DNA from 4 places in the Thauera humireducens genome. Region 2 is predicted to be linked to each of the others. Evidence: riboswitches for the same ligand, from Rfam matches in the RefSeq annotation. Region 2 holds a riboswitch; each other region holds the start of a gene.
What was found. Region 2 has a riboswitch for cobalamin ahead of AC731_RS13065 (TonB-dependent receptor domain-containing protein). Riboswitches for the same ligand answer to the same signal wherever they lie in the genome.

Region 1 (4,205 bases), 730 kb from region 2:
GGAAGCGGCACAATAGGGTCCGCCGCGAGACAGGAGAGCCGCCCCGATGACTGCAACGCCCGATTCACCCCGTTCCCACTACCCGGTCGCCATCGTCGGCGCGGGCGCGCTCGGCCTCGCCTTCGCCGCGCGGCTCGCCGCCACGGGCCCGGTGGCGATGATCGCGCGCAATGCGGCGCGCGCGGCCGAACTGGCGCGCGGCGTGCAGATCGGCGGCCAGTTGCGCCGGCTCGACGTCTTCGCCCCGAACGCCCTGCCCACTGCCGACTGGGCGGTGCTGCTGGTGAAGACCGGCGACACCGACGCCGCCGCCCGCCTCGCCAGCGCCCTGCGGCCGCACGGCCTGCTGTCGTTGCAGAACGGACTGATCGAGGCAGAGTTGCGCGAGGCCTGTCCCGCGCTGGCGGCCGGCCAAGGTGTGACGACCGAAGGCGCCTACCGCGATGCCACCGGCATCCATCCCTCGGGCGCCGGCGAGACCCTGCTGCCGCCCGGCTTCGAGGACCTCGCGGCGCTGTTCGTGCGCGCCGGTTTCGTCGCCCGCGTCGATCCGGACATCGCCCGTGCCCGGCTCGCCAAGCTGCTGGTGAACCTCGCCATCAACCCGCTGGCAGCGCTGTTTCGCGTGCCCAACGGCGCCCTGCTCGAACCGCCGCACCGCGTGCTGCTCGACACCCTGGTACGCGAGGCGCTGCCGGTGCTGCGCGCCAACGGCCTCGATCTGGACGAAGGGGCGGCGCTCTCACGCGTGCACGGCGTCGCCCGTGCCACCGCCGCCAACCGCGCCAGCATGCTGCAGGATGTGCTGGCCAACCGCCGCACCGAGATCGACGCCATCACCGGCGCCCTGCTCGGCATGGCCGAAACGGGTGGCTTCGAGGTGCCGACGCATCGGGCCGTACATACCCTGGTGCGCGCGGTCGAGCACGCCGCGACGGGAACCCCATCCGATCGAGGGTGATGCCGTGGCAGACCGCCGGGATTCGCAGTCGCACGCGGCCGGCCCGTCACGCGATCGCGTCGGGCAATGGCCGCCCCCTACGGTATAGTCGGGCACATCGGCGATCCGTCCAGCCCTGCCCATGCCCCCAGTCCTGCAAGCCCCCCTCATCGTCCGCACCCTGCTGCTGCTGATCCTTGCCGCGGGGGCGTATTTCCTCAGCGGTTTCCTCGTGCCGGTACTGGCCGCGCTGGTCATCGGCTTCGCCAGTTGGCCGCTGTACCGCCGGGGCGTCGTGCTGTGCGGCGGGAAGACGGCGCTGGCCGCGAGCCTGGCCCTGATCGTCGTCATCTGCGCGCTGATCGTGCCGCTGACGGTCGCCCTGCACTACGCGCTGCAGGAAGCCGGCAACTTCATTGCCTGGCTGCTCGAAGCCAACCGGACCGGCGCGCCGGTCCCGGACTGGATCCGGGCCCTGCCGATGGTCGGCAACCGGCTCGCAGAGTACTGGCTCCTGCACCTCGGCGAGCCCCAGGCGCTCGGGCACTGGGTGGAGATCATCAGCGGCGAGCACCTGGGCAACATCTACCGCGCGCTGCTGAGCGCCACCGGTGATCTCGCACGGCTGGCCCTGACCACGCTGTTCATGCTCATCACCCTGTTCTTCGTCTACAAGGACGGCAGCCGGATCGCGGCACAGCTCGACGTCGTCGGCGAGCGCATCCTGCCGACGCGCTGGCAACGCTTCTCGCGCGTGGTGCCGGCCACCGTCAGCGCCACCGTCACCGGCATGGGCCTGATCGCACTCGGCGAAGGGGTGGTGCTGGGCGTGGCCTACTGGATCGCCGGCGTGCCCTCGCCCGTGCTGCTCGGCGTGGCCACCGGTTTCATGGCGCTGATCCCCGGCGGCGCGCCGCTGTCCTTCACGCTGGTGTCGCTGTACCTGGTCGGCTCGGGCGACCTTGTCGCCGGGCTGGGGCTGTTCGCCTGGGGGTCGATCGAGCTCTTCATCGTGGACAAGACCCTCCGCCCGCGCCTGGTCGGCGGCCCGGTGAAGCTGCCGTTCCTGCCCACCTTCTTCGGCCTGGTCGGCGGCGTGCAGACCATGGGACTGGTCGGCCTGTTCGTCGGCCCGGTGCTGATGGCGCTGCTGGTGGCGATCTGGCGCGAATGGCTGCTCGGCATCGAGGAGCCCGCACCGGCGGGCACCGAGACGGCCCCGGCGGACGCCACCACGGACGCCGTCGCGCGCCCATCCCCCGCCACACGGTCGTACACGACGATCGACTGAGCGCGGGAGCGGACGCCATCGCAGCAGGCCGACACGCAACCCCTAGTAGTCAACCGGGTCGCCAAGCACTACCCACAGTATCACTGCTCACACGCCAAGCTTGACACACGGCACCCGCCGGCCCTAATGTCTGCCCGTCACGGCTGCCCGGTTCCGACCGGGCAAGGGAATCCGGTGACGCATCGCAAGGTGCGGAATCCGGAGCTGCCCCCGCAACTGTAATCGGTGAGTCTTGCGCTTTTCCATGCCACTGGACGAATGTCCGGGAAGGCCGGCGCAGGACGACGACCCGAGAGCCAGGAGACCTGCCGCGACGCTTCCCTTAACAGCTCGGGGCGGGGTGTCCCTGACAAGAGGCATGGCTCAGACCATTTCACTTGCACGCTTTCCTGATGGCACGGCAGCACCGCATGGCATGGCCATGCGCGTGACGCATCACGCCCGTCCGTCGGAGATCCGCCCCGCCCGCTCCGGATCTCCGCCATGCCCGCACCTGCCCGCCCCGCCCCGGCGCTGACGCCAGCTCCGCACGTACCGTCGATCACGGCCCCGCGCCCGATGCTGCGCTTCGGCGCCGCCGACATGCCGCGCATCCTCGAGCACCTGCATGCGCTGGATGCCGACGACCGGCTGCTGCGCTTCAGCCACGGCATCCGCGACGAGGGCATCGCCGCCTACGTCGCCAGCCTCGATTTCGCACGCGACCACGTGCATGGCCTGTGCACCGCGCAGGGCGACATCGTCGCCCTCGCCCATGTCGCAGTGCGCGATGGCGAGGTCGACTTCGGCCTCAGCGTCATCGCAGCCTACCGTCAGCGCGGGCTGGGACGCGCGCTGTTCGGCCACGTCATCGCGCTGGCCCGCCTGCACGACGCGGTCCGCATCGTGTGCCACAGCGTCAGCCCGGCGGTGCTGCACATGGCAGCCGCCAGCGGCTTCCGCCGTCCCGGCGGCTGCCACACCGCCCCGCTGACGCTGGAACTGCGGGCCGCGTCCCGCTGCGCCGACGACGCCCCCGCAAGCAGCCGGGCAGTCGCCTGACGCTGCCCTTGCCTCCCAAACCCCGCTCATTCGAATTCACCCAGACGAGGACATCCCGTGGACCGACTTCCGACCGAAGCGCTTGATAGCGCCATGCAACTTGCCGCATTCCAGATCATCCGCCGCAATGGCGCCGTCGTCGCCTTCGATCCGAACAAGATCGCCGTCGCCATGACCAAGGCCTTCCTCGCCGTCGAGGGCCGCCAGGGCGCGGCGTCCTCACGCGTACGCGACATCGTGGCCCGCCTCACCGATACCGTGGTCGGCGCCCTCACCCGCCGCCTGCCCGACGGCGGCATGCTGCACATCGAGGACATCCAGGACCAGGTCGAGCTGGCGCTGATGCGCTCGGGCGAGCACGACGTCGCGCGCGCCTACGTGCTCTACCGCGAACGCCGCGCTGCCGAACGCGCGGCGCAGAAGGACGCCGAAGCGCAGGCGGGCGGCGCCGGCCCCGTGCTGCACATCGTCGATGGCGAAGCGCGCCGCCCGCTCGACCGCGCCGCCCTGCTCGCCGTGTGCCGCGAGGCCTGCGCGGGGCTGGACGGTGTGTCCGCCGACACCGTGCTCGAACACGCACTGCACAACCTCTACGACGGCGTGCCGATTGCCGCCGTGCGCCAGGCGCTGGTGCTGGCCGCACGCACGCTGATCGAGCGCGAGCCGGACTACGGCCGTGTCGCCGCCCGCCTGCTGCTGTCGGCGATCCGCGTCGAAGTGCTCGGGCACGAGGCCTCGCAGGCCGACATGGCCGACCCCGACCAGGGTTATGCCGCCTGCCTGCCCGCCCTCATCCGCCGTGGCATCGAGGCGGAGCTGCTCGATCCCCGGCTGGCCGACTTCGACCTCGCCCGCCTGGCGGCGGCGATCCGGCCCGAGCGCGACCTGCAGTTCGACTACCTCGGCCTGCAGACGCTGTACGACCGCTACTTC
Region 2 (4,205 bases):
CGCCAGCGCGTAATGCACGTAGGCGTTCAGCAGGCCGTAGCCGCCCATGCGGTTGGCCGCGTTGTTCGGGATTCGATCATACCGCCGCCCCTGCGCGTTCCACTCCATCCCCCAGGTCCACGGCCCGGTGGCGCGCTCGATGCCGAGCGAACCGCCGATGCGCGCACGACGGCCGAGCTCATCGCCGGTTTCCTCGTCTTCCGTGTCGAGGAAGTCGATGCTGGCCCGCACGCGGTAATCCCACAGCATCGTGCTGGCAGCCAGCTCGACGCCCTGGATCGAGGCCTCCGCCACGTTGGCCGGCGCCCAGTCGCCCATCGGATCGGCCGGGTTCACCGGCGCCCACGCGATCAGGTTCTTGATGCGGTTGTTGAAGTAGGTCGCGCTGAGGCTGGTGCCGCCGCGCTCCCACACCAGGCCGGCCTCGCGGTTCAGCGCCTCCTCGGGCTTCAGGTTCGGGTTGCCGCTGAACGGAAAGTAGAGGTCGTTGAACGTGGGCGCCTTGAACGCCGTGCCGATGCTGGCACGCGCGCGCCACTCCGGCGTCAGCCGATAGCCGTAGGCCAGCGCACCGGTGGTCTTGCTGCCGAACTGCGAATCCTCGTCATGGCGGGCGTTGACCTGCAGGTGATGGCGATCGAACTGTCCGCTCCAGCCGAGCAGCACCGAATTGGTGTGCCGCTGGGTCTTGTCATAGTCGGCCGTCGAATCGACTTCCTGCTCGAGATACTCGTAGGCGGCCAGCAGCGAGCCGACGCCCAGGGCGATGTCGTGCTGCCAGGTGAACTGGCGCTGCGCGGTCTCGAACGTGGATTTGGCGTTACGATCAGAATAGTTGTGCGACTCGTCCGCGCCGTAGCCGAAGCGCAAGGTGCTGGTCCAGTCGGCGGTGATCTGGTTGCGCATGTGCAGCCCCAGCGAGTCGGTGCGCTTGTCCAGATACGAGTTGAACACCTTGGCGTTGTCGTACCAGTTGCGCATGTCCGAATGCAGCACGGTCAGGCCGATCTCGTCGGCGTCGCGGAAACCGAGCGACACCGAGCCGCTGAAGTACTCGTTGCGGAAACCGTCGTCGTCGGGATCGCTGCCGCGCGTCGACTTCGGCTTGGCATCGATGCCGTCACTGCGTTCGCTGCCGGCGGACACGTTGTAGCGCAGCCGCTCGACCCCGCCCGCCAGCGTCGCACCCAGCGTGCGCGCACCATCGGTGCCGACGCCGGCACGCACGCTGGGCTGGAAACCCTCGCGTCCCTTGCGCGTGAACACCTGGATCACGCCGCCGATCGCATCGGAACCGTAGAGCGCGCTCGCCGGGCCGCGCAGGATCTCGATGCGGTCGATCAGCTCGAGCGGAAGGTTCTCGAGCGTGGGCGAGCCGCTGGTCGCCGACCCCACGCGCACGCCATCGATCAGGAGCAGGGTGTGCCCCGAGTTGGCGCCGCGGAGGTACACGCTGCTGCTCGAGCCCGGACCGCCATTGCTCGCCACCTGTACGCCGGGACGGCTGGACAGCAGTTGCACCAGCGTGGCATTGCCGGCACGGGCGATCTCGTCGCGGTCGATCACGTCGACGCTGGCAAGCGCCTCATCGGCCGTGATGGGCTGGCGGGTGGCGGTGACCACGACGTGGCCAAGCTGGGCATCGTCGGCCTGGGCCGGGACGAACGGGTAAGCGAGCGCGCACGCGGAAACCAGCGCGGAAAGGCGGATCTTCATTGTCGGAACTCCCTTCGCCATGCCGCGCGTCCCCGCACGCCATGGCAACTTCACATGGACGCGCCGACAGCGTGGGAGAACCGAAGAGAGCAGGACAAACCGCGCCCGTCGCCGCCACCCCGCGGCACATCCGCCAATTCGCGTTCCGGCCGGTCTCCGGGCTCGTGCGCTGTACCGGCCGCAGGGCCGGACGGGTGGATCGCCTTCCCGGGAGTCGTCCTCCCAGTGGCTGCGTGATCCGCCTTGCGCGCACTTACCGTTGCGGGGGCAGCACAGGCATTGCGGCCATCGAGCAGAGGATGGTCCGCGCACCTGTTTCCCGTTTAACCCTGGGCGAGAATCGCCCGTGGGCACCGATAACGCGCCGCCCCTTCCGAGGCAGTGGGGGCGGATGATACCGTACGGGCGAGTATCGTGCACTGCAATAAATGACAGTCCTCTTTCCGGACAGGAGCCATCAGAACAATGACATGCGAGCTGATCCTGGGCGGCGCGCGCTCGGGCAAGAGCCGCGAGGCCGAGCGCCGCGCGACCGAATCCGGGCTGGCGGTGACCGTGATTGCGACCGCCGAGGCGCTCGACGACGAGATGGCGGCACGCATCCGCCGCCATCAGGCGGACCGGCCCGCAGGCTGGCGCACGGTGGAGACGCCGGTGGCGCTCGCCGACACGCTGCGGCGCGAGGCAGCCCCCGACCGCTGCCTGCTGGTCGACTGCCTGACGCTGTGGCTGAGCAACCTGCTGGTGGACGCCGAGAGCCTGCCGCCCGGCGCCGATGCCGAAGCCCTGCCGCTGTTCCGAGCGCAGCGCGACGCGCTGCTCGCGACCCTGCCGCGACTGCCTGGCCGCATCGTGCTGGTCGCCAACGAAGTCGGCCTCGGCCTGGTGCCGGAGCACCCACTCGGCCGCCTGTTCCGCGACGAGGCCGGCCGGCTCAACCAGGCGGTCGCCGCGCTGTGCCCGCGTGTGGTGTTCGTCGCCGCCGGCCTGCCGCTGGTGCTGAAGCAGGACTAAACTCGCTCCCCACCCAGCCGCGGCCCCGACGCCGCTCCACCGGAAACCTCGCGTCATGAACCTCGCCATCACCGCGCCCGACCAGGCGATTGCCACCGAGCTGCAACACAAGATCGACCGCAAGACCAAGCCGCTTGGCGCCCTCGGCCGGCTCGAGCCGCTGGCGCTGCAGATCGGCCTCGTGCAGCAGACGCTGACGCCCCAGTTGCGCCAGCCCCACATCGTCGTCTTCGCCGGCGACCACGGCGCGGCGCGGGCGGGCGTGTCGGCCTACCCGCAGGACGTGACCTGGCAGATGGTGGAGAACTTCCTGGCCGGCGGCGCCGCAATCAATGTCTTCAGCCGGCAGATGGGGCTGGGGCTGACCGTCGTCGATGCGGGGGTCAATCACGACTTCGGCAAGCGCGCCGGCCTCATCGACGCCAAGATCGCGCCGGGTACGGCGAACTACATCGAACAGCCGGCGATGAGCGCCGAACAGCGCGACGCCGCCCTGCAGCGCGGACGCGAGATCACCCATGCGCTGGCGGACAACGGCTGCAACTGTGTCGGCTTCGGCGAGATGGGCATCGGCAACACCGCCTCGGCCTCGCTGCTGACGCACTGCCTGGTCGGTGCCGAGCACGGCGCCGACCTCTACACCGTGACCGGCCGCGGCACCGGACTGGATGACGCCGGCCTCATCCACAAGCGCGCCCTGCTCAAGCAGGCGCTGGAGCGCGGCGGCCGCCCAACCGATCCCCTGGCGGTGCTGGCCGAGTACGGCGGCCTCGAGATCGCCATGATGGCCGGCGCCATGCTCGGCGCCGCCGAGCGCAGGATGCTGGTCCTGATCGACGGCTTCATCGTCACCTCTGCACTGCTGGTCGCCCACGCCATCGACCCGGACGTGCTGCCCTACTGCGTGTTCGCTCATCGCTCGCAGGAACCCGGCCACGGCATCCAGCTCGACCACTTGGGAGTGGAGCCTCTGATGTCGCTGGATCTGCGCCTGGGCGAAGGCACCGGCGCCGCGCTAGCCTGGCCGCTGGTGCAGTCGGCGGTGAGCTTCCTCAACGAGATGGCGAGCTTCGAGTCGGCCGGCGTCAGCGACCAGGGCTGACGCACACGGCATGCGCTACCAGCTCGAACTGTTCTTCACCGCGCTCGGCTTCTTCACCCGGCTGCCGGTGCCGGCCTGGGTGCCGTGGTCGCCCGAGCGGCTGAACCACGCGGCGCGCTTCTTCCCGCTGGTCGGCTGGGTGGTGGGCGCAACCGGCGCGGCAGGCTACGCGGTGTTCGCGCTGGTCCTGCCCGCCTCGCTGGCGGTGATCCTGTCGATGGCGGTGACGATCCGCCTCACCGGCGCCTTCCACGAAGACGGCTTCGCCGACACCTGCGACGGCCTCGGCGGCGGCTGGGATAAGGCGCAGGTGCTGGCGATCATGAAGGACTCGCGCATCGGCAGCTACGGCACCATCGGCATGGTGCTGATG
Region 3 (4,205 bases), 260 kb from region 2:
GGTCGAGGCCCGCGTCGAGCAAGACCTCGGCATGCTCGATGAAGCAGGTCTCGATGCGCCAGCCGGGGTGGCGATCGCGCCACTGGGCGGCGAAATGCAGGATCTCCTGGTTGCCCTCGCGATTGCGCGAGCCGTGGCCGACGAGGAGGATGGCGGTGTCGTTCATGCGGATTCTCCGGTGGGCAGGCCGGCTTCGGAGGCAGGCGCCGAGGCCTTGCGGAAACGGTGGCCGAAGCCCGGGTCGTAGAGCTTGGAGCGGGCGATGTCGGGCCAGTGGCGGGCGCCGAGCGCGGGGCTGGCGATGATCATGGCCTGGCTGGCGATCTTCTCGTCCTGGCAGCGGCGCTTGATGTCGGCCAGCGTGCCGCGGACGATCTTCTCCGCGCCCGGCCAGCTCGCCTTCTGCACCACAACGATGGGCGCCTCCTCCGGCCAGCCGGCGGCGCGCAGCGCGCGCTGCACCTCGTGCAGCAGCGTGATCGACAGGAAGATGCACAGCGTCGTGCGGTGCGCGGCGAGCGCCGCCAGGTCTTCGCCCGGCGGCATCGGCGTGCGGCCGGCGACGCGGGTGAGGATCACGGTCTGCGTCACTTCCGGCAGGGTCAGGGTCTCACCGGCGGCGGCGGCCGAGGCCATCGCCGAGGACACGCCCGGCACCACCTGCCAGGCGATGCCCGCCGCATCGAGCGGGCGGGTCATCTCGACCAGCGCGCCATACAGGCCGGGGTCGCCGGTCTGCAGGCGCACCACGGTGCGATGGCGGGCGCAGGCGTCGAGCAGCCAGGCGCTCATGGCCTCGAGCGTCATGTCCCTGGAGTCGCGGATCTCGCAGTCGGCCGGCGCGTACTGCGTGGCCGTGCGGTCGACCAGCGAGCCGGCGAACAGGATCGCTCCGGCCTGCTCGAGCAGGCGGCGGCCCTTCACGGTGATCAGGTCCGGGTCGCCGGGCCCTGCGCCGACGAACCAGACCGTGCCGGGCGTCCCGGTCATCAGCGGCTCGCCGGGACGGCGAAGCAGAGCTGGACCAGCGGGCGATGCGCCTGCGACTGCAGCAGCCTGACGACGGCCACGGTCAGCACCGGCTCGATCAGCACCACCGGCAGGTAGGCGGCGGCAAAGGTCATCCACTCGGCGAAGGGGGTGGCAACCTCGCCCATCGACAGCCAGAAGCCGACCATGATCGCGACGCCGGCGTAATAGGCGGCATCGAGCTTGAGCACCGACCTGATCTCGGTCGCTGCCCCGGCGGCGAGCCTGCGACCGAGGCCGAGATGCAGCGCAAGCAATGGCACGGCCAGCGACAGGAAGTTGACGCCCAGGTGCAGCAGGTCGGCGGGCTCGAAGATCACGCCCTGCAGCAGCAGGCCCAGGCCGAAGCCGAGCAGCGTGGGCACGAAGCCCAGCGTCAGGTAGATCGGCATCGCCCCGATGAAGTGCAGTTCCGACGCGCCGGCGGGCAGGTGGAAGCTCTGCATGAAGACCGAGAAGAACAGCGCCGCGAGCAGCGTACGCAGGACGAGTTGTGGCTGCTTGAGCAGTTGCGGTGCCTGGGCGGCGGCGAGGCCGATGGCGGTGAGATTGGCGGCGGCGATCTTGGCGCCGGAAAGGATGCCGGGTTCGATATGCATGATGACTCCCCACGAGTGCTTCGAATCAACGATGGGAGCCACGCAGGCGGAGTGTGCGTACGTGCGCGCACCCTGGCCTCGCCAAGGACGTGCGGACGCATGCAATACGAATCGGCTGGAGCTTCCGGCGCACGCAGGCAGCCGGCGGAAAACCAGTCGGATCGAACCCTCACCCCGGGGCTCACATCAACCAAACTCGATCGGGCCGGTCTTCTGGCTTGCCTTCTTCCTCGTCCGCCGACCTTCCCGAGCGCAAGGCTCAGTGGCGTGTGGCGGAGTCGTCAGGCTCACAGCAGCGGGGGCTGCGCCGGACTGGTCGTACGCGCGGGGCGGACGACGTCACCGGACTTCCCGTTTCACCCTGTCATGCGGCTGCATGACAAGGCACCCGGATCGAATGCGGGCGCAGACTAATCGAAACCGATCCGGATATGCAAGTTGCCGCTGCGGAAGGTCGCGGCGTGACCGCAGGGTAGAGGCGACATTCCGATGGGCTGCGCCACGGCTTGAATAGCGTGCGCGCCTGGGCTTTAGTGAGAGTGCGCCGACGGCCGCGGGGGCGCGCTTTCCGGGAGACACAGCATGTTGATCACGCGCGAGGTGCTGACCCGCATGGGGGCGACCGGTCCCAATGCCGATCGCTATGTCGAGGCGCTCGATGCGGCCATGGCCCGGCATGCCATCGACACGGCGCCGCGCATCGTCCATTTCCTCGCGCAGACACTGCACGAGTCGGGCTGCCTGCGCCTGACGGAGGAGAACCTGAACTACTCGGCGGACGGACTGCTGAGGGTGTTTCCACGCTATTTCCCTACCCGTGCCGACGCCGAGGCCTGTGCGCGCAAGCCCGAGCGGATCGGCAACCGCGTGTATTCCGGGCGCATGGGCAACGGGCCCGAAGCCAGCGGCGACGGCTTCCGCTACCGTGGCCGGGGCCTGATCCAGCTCACCGGCAAGGACAACTACCGCGCCCTGGCGCGCTGGTGCGGCCAGGACGTGGTGGCCGAGCCCGACCGCGTGGCCGGCGAGCTGGCGGTGCAGTCCGCCGTGTTCTTCTGGGAGCGCAACGCCCTCAACGACCTGGCCGACATCGATGACCTGAAGGCGATCACGCGCCGCATCAACGGTGGCCTCAACGGCTTTGCCGACCGCCGCGAACTGCTCGAGAAGGGCCGCCACGCGCTGCGCGAGCTCGGGCTGGCGGGCTCGGTGGCACCGGCCTCGGTGCCGTTTGCCCCCACGCACCGTGTGGTGCCGCTGCAGCTGAACCTGCGTTCCGCCCCGCGCGTGTCGCCGGCGACCTTGCTGGCTTCGCTGGCACAGGGGACCGAGGTCGAGGTGCGCGGGCCGGGCGCGGCCGCGGGCTGGGTGCGGGTTCGCGTGATGCTCGGCGGGACGATGCGTGAGGGCGTGGTGGCCGAGCAGTATCTGGCCGCCGTGGCGCCACAGCCGCGTGCCCGCGGCCGTGCGCGTGCCGCGCTGCAGGGCGCGGCGTCGCTTCCGGCCTTGCCGCCCGCGGTGCTGCACGACGCCCTGTCCGCGACCAGCCGGGTCCGTGCGGAGGGGCGCATCCATCCGCTCGCCGAGGGCGATCGGCCTGCGCGCAACGCGCGGGTGTCGACGGCGCGTGCCGCCGAACTGCAGTCGATCCTGGATTGGCTCGATGTCGCCAACCCCGCGCATCGCCGCTATCGGCCGCTCGATGGCAAGGGCGTGGCGCTGGCGTATGTCGCCGACTGCGCCGACCTTGCCGGCGTCTATCTGCCGCGGGTGTGGTGGACCGACAGCGCGCTGCGCCGCCTGACGCTGGGCGAGGCGGTCGCAGCGGTCCTCGACCAGACCGTGCGCGAGATCGGCATCAATGCGCTTCACGACTGGCTCGACGACCAGGGCACGGCCTTCGGCTGGGTGCGCGAACTCGACCCCACACTGCTGCAGGCGGCGGCGAATGCGGGCGAGGTCTGCGTGATCGTTGCGCGCCATCGCGACATCGACCAAGCGGGGCAGGTCTCGCTGGTCGTGCCGGAGCAACCGGGCGCCGAGGCCCTGCGCCGCGCGGATGGCGAGGTGCTGCGGCCGCTCGAGTCGATGGCCGGCCGTCGTGGCGTGCGCGCCGCGGTGTCGCGCAATGCCTGGTGGACGGGGCGCCGCTTCCAGTCCTTCGCGTTCTGGCGCCACCCGTGACGGAGCGGTGAAGGTGGATGATACGTTGCGCCGCAGCGCCGTCGCACGGCCGGTGTCAGTGCTCGCTGAAAATTCCATGGGCATGAGAGGATCGTCGCTCCGACGGGCGGGTCGTCCGCGGGTCGAACAAGGGAGAGCATCGTGGCCAACAGTCAATCCACCCGGCGCGGCGCGCCTGCGCTGAAACTGCCGGTGCAGGCCGAGGCGGGCGCCGGCACGGCACTGCCCGGCGTGCTGCGCAGCGCCGGCAGTCGCGCCGACGGCAGCGACGGCATCGCCCTGGTGCCCGGCCTCAAGGTCGTGCGCACGCTCGAACTCGCCGAAGTCAGCCGCAGCGCCGACGCGCCCGCACCGGCGCAGCTCGATGCCGGGCCGCGCCTGCTGGCGCTGGAG
Region 4 (4,205 bases), 1.3 Mb from region 2:
TACCTCGAACTGGCCACGATCGCGCCGATCAAGCAGCCCGACGGCACCATCACGCACTACGTCGCGGTCAAGGAAGACATCACCCAGCGCAAGCAGTCCGAGGCGCTGCTGCACCGGCTGGCCTACTACGACGCGCTGACCGGGCTCCCCAACCGCGCCCTGCTGCGCGACCGCCTGCAGCAGGCGATCCGCGGCAGTGGTCGCAGCGAAGCCTGGGGCATGCTGATGCTGCTCGACGTCGACCGCTTCCAGCAACTCAACGACTCGCGCGGCCATGCCAGCGGCGACCAGTTGCTGAAGGAACTCGGCAACCGCCTGCGCGCCGCCATGCGCGAGGACGACACCGTCGCCCGCCATGGCGACGACGACTTCGCCATCGTCATCGAGAACATCGGCGACAATCAGGACGACGCCATCGCGCGCGCGGAGCTCATCGCGCGGAAGCTGCACGCCGAACTCGATGCGCCCTACGCACTCGGCGAGAACGGCGACGAGCCTCACTACGCTACCCTGAGCATCGGCGTGAGCCTGTTCCGCGGCAAGGCGGTCGCACCCGAGATGCTGCTCAAGCAGGCCGAAGTCGCGCTCTACCGGGCAAAGGAAGAAGGACGCAACGCCATCCGCTTCTTCAATCCGGAAATGCAGGCGGTCGTCGATGCCCACGCACGCATGGAAATCGGCCTGCGCGAAGCCCTGCAGGCCGGCAGCTTCCGCCTCGTCTATCAACCCCAGGTCGACCGCCACGGCCGGCTCGCCGGTGCCGAGGCGCTGATCCGCTGGCCAGGCACCGACGGCAAGATGATCTCGCCGGCCGAGTTCATTCCGCTGGCCGAAGACACGGGCCTGATCGTACAGATCGGCCAGTGGGTGCTGAGCACCGCCTGCGCACAGATCGCGCAGTGGCAACAGGCGCCGGCAACCCGCCAGCTTTCGATCGCGGTCAACGTGAGCGCGCGGCAGTTCCACCAGGCGGACTTCTTCGCCATGGTGCGCCGTACGGTCGAAGGCGCGGGCATCGACCCGAGCCGGCTCAAGCTCGAGCTGACCGAAAGCGTGATCCTGGGGGATCTCGACGAAACCGTGGCGCGCATGAACCAGTTGCGCACGCTCGGCATCCAGTTCGCACTCGACGATTTCGGCACCGGCTACTCCTCGCTGTCCTACCTCAAGCGCCTGCCCTTCGCCCAGCTCAAGATCGACCAGTCCTTCATCCGCGACATGACGGAGGACGAAGGCAGCGAGACCATCGTGCTGGCCATCCTGTCGATGAGCCACGCACTCGGCCTCGAGACGATCGCCGAAGGTGTCGAGACGCCGACGCAACGCGAGTTCCTGCGGCTGCACGGCTGCGAGTTCTATCAGGGCTACCTGTTCGGCAGGCCCTTGCCGATCGAGGCCTGGGGCGACTTCCTCGCCACCCTATCCGACTGAATCTTGAGCCGCTGCCAGGGCAAGGCGTCGAGCACGGCCGCCGCGGTCGAAACCCCTACTTCAGGATCGGCCACACCCGCCCGATCTCGTCGACCAGCCGCTCGCCCGCCTCGTCCGCCCTGCCCTGCCAGCCGTCGAAGTGCAGCAGTTCGGTCAGCGGCATGCGCTTGAGCCAGCCCGCCGACTCCAGCTCGGGCTTGTCATAGAAATGGCTGACGTAGCCGATGCACAGATAGGCGATCGGCACGATGTCCTGCGGAATGCCGAGCGCCTCGCGCAGGGTCTGCTGATGCAGGATGCTGACCCAGCCCACGCCCAGGCCCTCCGCGCGGGCGGCAAGCCACAGGTTCTGCACCGCGCACACCGCGCTGTAGACGTCCATCGCGCCGATGTGGGTGCGGCCGATCACCACCGGGCCGTTGCGGCTGCGGTCGCAGGTGATGCACAGGTTGACCGGCGCCTCGAGGATGCCCTCGAGCTTGAGCTTGCGATAGGTGTCGCGCTTGCCTTCCTCGAACATCAGCTCAGCCTCGGCATGGGCGGCGCGGAAGTCGGCTTGGATCTTCTGCCGCACTTCGCGCGAGCGCACCAGCACGAAGTCCCACGGCTGCATGAAGCCGACCGACGGTGCATGGTGGGCGGCCGTCAGCACGCGCGCGAGCACCTCGTCCGGGATCGGGTCGGGCAGGAACTGGCCGCGCACGTCGCGCCGGGTGTGGATGGCCCGATAGACGGCGGCGCGCTCCTCGGCACTGAACTGCGGATCGGTCTGGACGGCCTGCGAAGGACTGCTCATGAAATTCCCCTTGTCGTAGAGCAGTGGACAACCGCCGACCAGGCGGCTGCTTGATACGCTTCGGGGCCGGTCTTCCGGCTGTGGATCATCTCGTCCGGGCGCCTTCCCGATCCTTGCGGACCAGTGGCTGGGCAAACCATGCCCGGACAATCCCCATCACGGCGCTGGGCGCGCAGCGGAGTTGCACCGCTTTCCCGATTCTCCCGCGACTGGCGCGGGCACCCCGAAGCTCGAAGGGCGAGAGGTTACCCCAAAGACGGGGCTCGCCGGAACCGTTCAGCCGCGCTGGCGACGCGCCTCGAACAGGCAGATGCCGCTGGCGACCGACACGTTCAGGCTCTCGACACTGCCGTGCATCGGGATGCGGGCGAGTTCGTCGCAGGTCTCGCGCGTCAGGCGGCGCAAGCCGTCGCCTTCGGCACCCAGCACCCAGGCCACGGGCACCTTCTGGTCGATCTCGTACAGAGACTTCTCGGCCTCGCCGGCGGCACCGACCACCCACACGCCGGCATCCTGCATCTCGCGCAGTGCGCGGGCCAGGTTGGTGACGGTGATGTAGGGCACGGTGTCGGCCGCACCGCTGGCGACCTTGACCGCCGTGGCGTTGAGGCCCACCGCGCGATCCTTCGGCGCCACCACCGCATGCGCACCGGCGGCGTCGGCCACGCGCAGGCAGGCGCCGAGGTTGTGCGGGTCCTGCACGCCGTCGAGCACCAGGATCAGCGCATTCTCTTCGAGGCTGTCGAGCACGTCGGCGAGCTTGATGTCGCGCCGCGTGGCGTCGACCTTGGCCACCACACCCTGGTGGCGCCGCGTGCCGACCAGCGCGTCGAGCTTGTCGCCTTCGCTGGACGTGATGCGTGCGCCCGCGGCCTCGGCCTGGGCAACGAACTTGCGCACTCGGGCGTCCTTGCGATCGCCGGACAGGAAGATTTCCAGCACCGAATCCGGCGCGTGGCGTAGCTTGGCGGAAACGGCATGGAAGCCGTAGATGAGGCGGGTGGAGACAGTTTCTGGGGCTTTAGCCACGGCGGGTTCCCTTGGTCGAGGTCTTGCCGCCAGAACGTGCGGCCGGTTTGGAGGCGCGCGATTCTACCGGCTCGGCAGCGGTCGCGGACGCCTTCACCGCCTTCGCAGCGGATTTCTTCGCCGGCTTGGCTGCAGGCTTCACCTTGGCGCCCGCCTTGACTTTGGACTTGGCCTTGGCGGCGGGTGCCTTTGCCTTCTTCGCAGGCTTGCCCTCCGCCTTGTCCGCCGCCTTGCGCTTCTTGCCGGCCCGCGCGCTGGCCGCCTCCTCTGCCGCGAGTTTCTGCGCCGCTGCCTCCTGGTCGGCCGCCTTCTGCCAGATATCGTCGAGCACGCTCGCTTGCGGCGCCTTCTGCGCGGAAAGCGCCGTTGCGGCCTTGACGCGCGACTTACGCGCCGGTGTCACCGGCGTGGGGGGCGTTTCCGGCACGGACTGCGCCTTGACCCGGGGCTTGCGCGCCGGCTTTGCCGCGATGGCGGCCGGTTCAATCACTTCTTCGGCCGGCGCGGCGGCAGGCTTCGCCCGCGCCTTCCTTGCCGGCTTGGCGACCTCCACGGCGGACGCCGCGGCCGGTGCTGCCACGACGACGGTCTCCACCGCGGCCTTGTCGGCAGCCGTCCTTGTCGTTCTGCGCGCACGCCGAGGCGCGGGAGCCGGCGTCTCCTCCACCACGGCGACAGGCTTCTCGACCGCCAGCGGACCTTCGATCAGGCGGAAGTCGATCTTGTTGGTGGCCATGTCGACCCGCACCAGCTGCACCTTGACCCGATCCGACAGGCGGAACTGCTTGCCCGTGCGCTCGCCCAGCAGGGCGTGGCGGGTCTCGTCGTAGTGGAAGTAGTCGCTGCCCAGATCGGAGATGTGGAGCAGGCCCTCAATGAAGATGTCGTCGAGGGCGACGAAGAGGCCGAAGGACACGACCGCCGACACGCTGCCGGTGAAGATCTCGCC

Region 1: linked by a shared signal. The riboswitch ahead of AC731_RS09720 (GNAT family N-acetyltransferase) and the one ahead of AC731_RS13065 (TonB-dependent receptor domain-containing protein) in region 2 are both predicted to bind cobalamin.
Region 3: linked by a shared signal. The riboswitch ahead of AC731_RS14260 (energy-coupling factor ABC transporter permease) and the one ahead of AC731_RS13065 (TonB-dependent receptor domain-containing protein) in region 2 are both predicted to bind cobalamin.
Region 4: linked by a shared signal. The riboswitch ahead of bluB (5,6-dimethylbenzimidazole synthase) and the one ahead of AC731_RS13065 (TonB-dependent receptor domain-containing protein) in region 2 are both predicted to bind cobalamin.

What each region holds. Positions count from the first base shown of each region.
Region 1 is NZ_CP014646.1:2,051,748-2,055,952, forward strand. Features, by position in the region: gene gcvA (transcriptional regulator GcvA) at 1-16, shown strand, start outside; gene AC731_RS09710 (ketopantoate reductase family protein) at 47-961, shown strand; gene AC731_RS09715 (AI-2E family transporter) at 1,083-2,231, shown strand; cobalamin riboswitch at 2,355-2,558, shown strand; gene AC731_RS09720 (GNAT family N-acetyltransferase) at 2,715-3,272, shown strand; gene AC731_RS09725 (ribonucleoside-diphosphate reductase subunit alpha) at 3,366-4,205, shown strand, end outside.
Region 2 is NZ_CP014646.1:2,781,137-2,785,341, forward strand. Features, by position in the region: gene AC731_RS13065 (TonB-dependent receptor domain-containing protein) at 1-1,716, opposite strand, end outside; cobalamin riboswitch at 1,848-2,089, opposite strand; gene cobU (bifunctional adenosylcobinamide kinase/adenosylcobinamide-phosphate guanylyltransferase) at 2,182-2,730, shown strand; gene cobT (nicotinate-nucleotide--dimethylbenzimidazole phosphoribosyltransferase) at 2,786-3,832, shown strand; gene AC731_RS13080 (adenosylcobinamide-GDP ribazoletransferase) at 3,843-4,205, shown strand, end outside.
Region 3 is NZ_CP014646.1:3,040,987-3,045,191, reverse strand. Features, by position in the region: gene AC731_RS14270 (sirohydrochlorin chelatase) at 1-166, opposite strand, end outside; gene cobM (precorrin-4 C(11)-methyltransferase) at 163-990, opposite strand; gene AC731_RS14260 (energy-coupling factor ABC transporter permease) at 990-1,628, opposite strand; cobalamin riboswitch at 1,815-2,036, opposite strand; gene AC731_RS14255 (glycoside hydrolase family 19 protein) at 2,211-3,812, shown strand; gene AC731_RS14250 (CHAT domain-containing protein) at 3,954-4,205, shown strand, end outside.
Region 4 is NZ_CP014646.1:4,068,098-4,072,302, reverse strand. Features, by position in the region: gene AC731_RS18910 (bifunctional diguanylate cyclase/phosphodiesterase) at 1-1,431, shown strand, start outside; gene bluB (5,6-dimethylbenzimidazole synthase) at 1,487-2,227, opposite strand; cobalamin riboswitch at 2,275-2,468, opposite strand; gene rlmB (23S rRNA (guanosine(2251)-2'-O)-methyltransferase RlmB) at 2,504-3,256, opposite strand; gene rnr (ribonuclease R) at 3,249-4,205, opposite strand, start outside.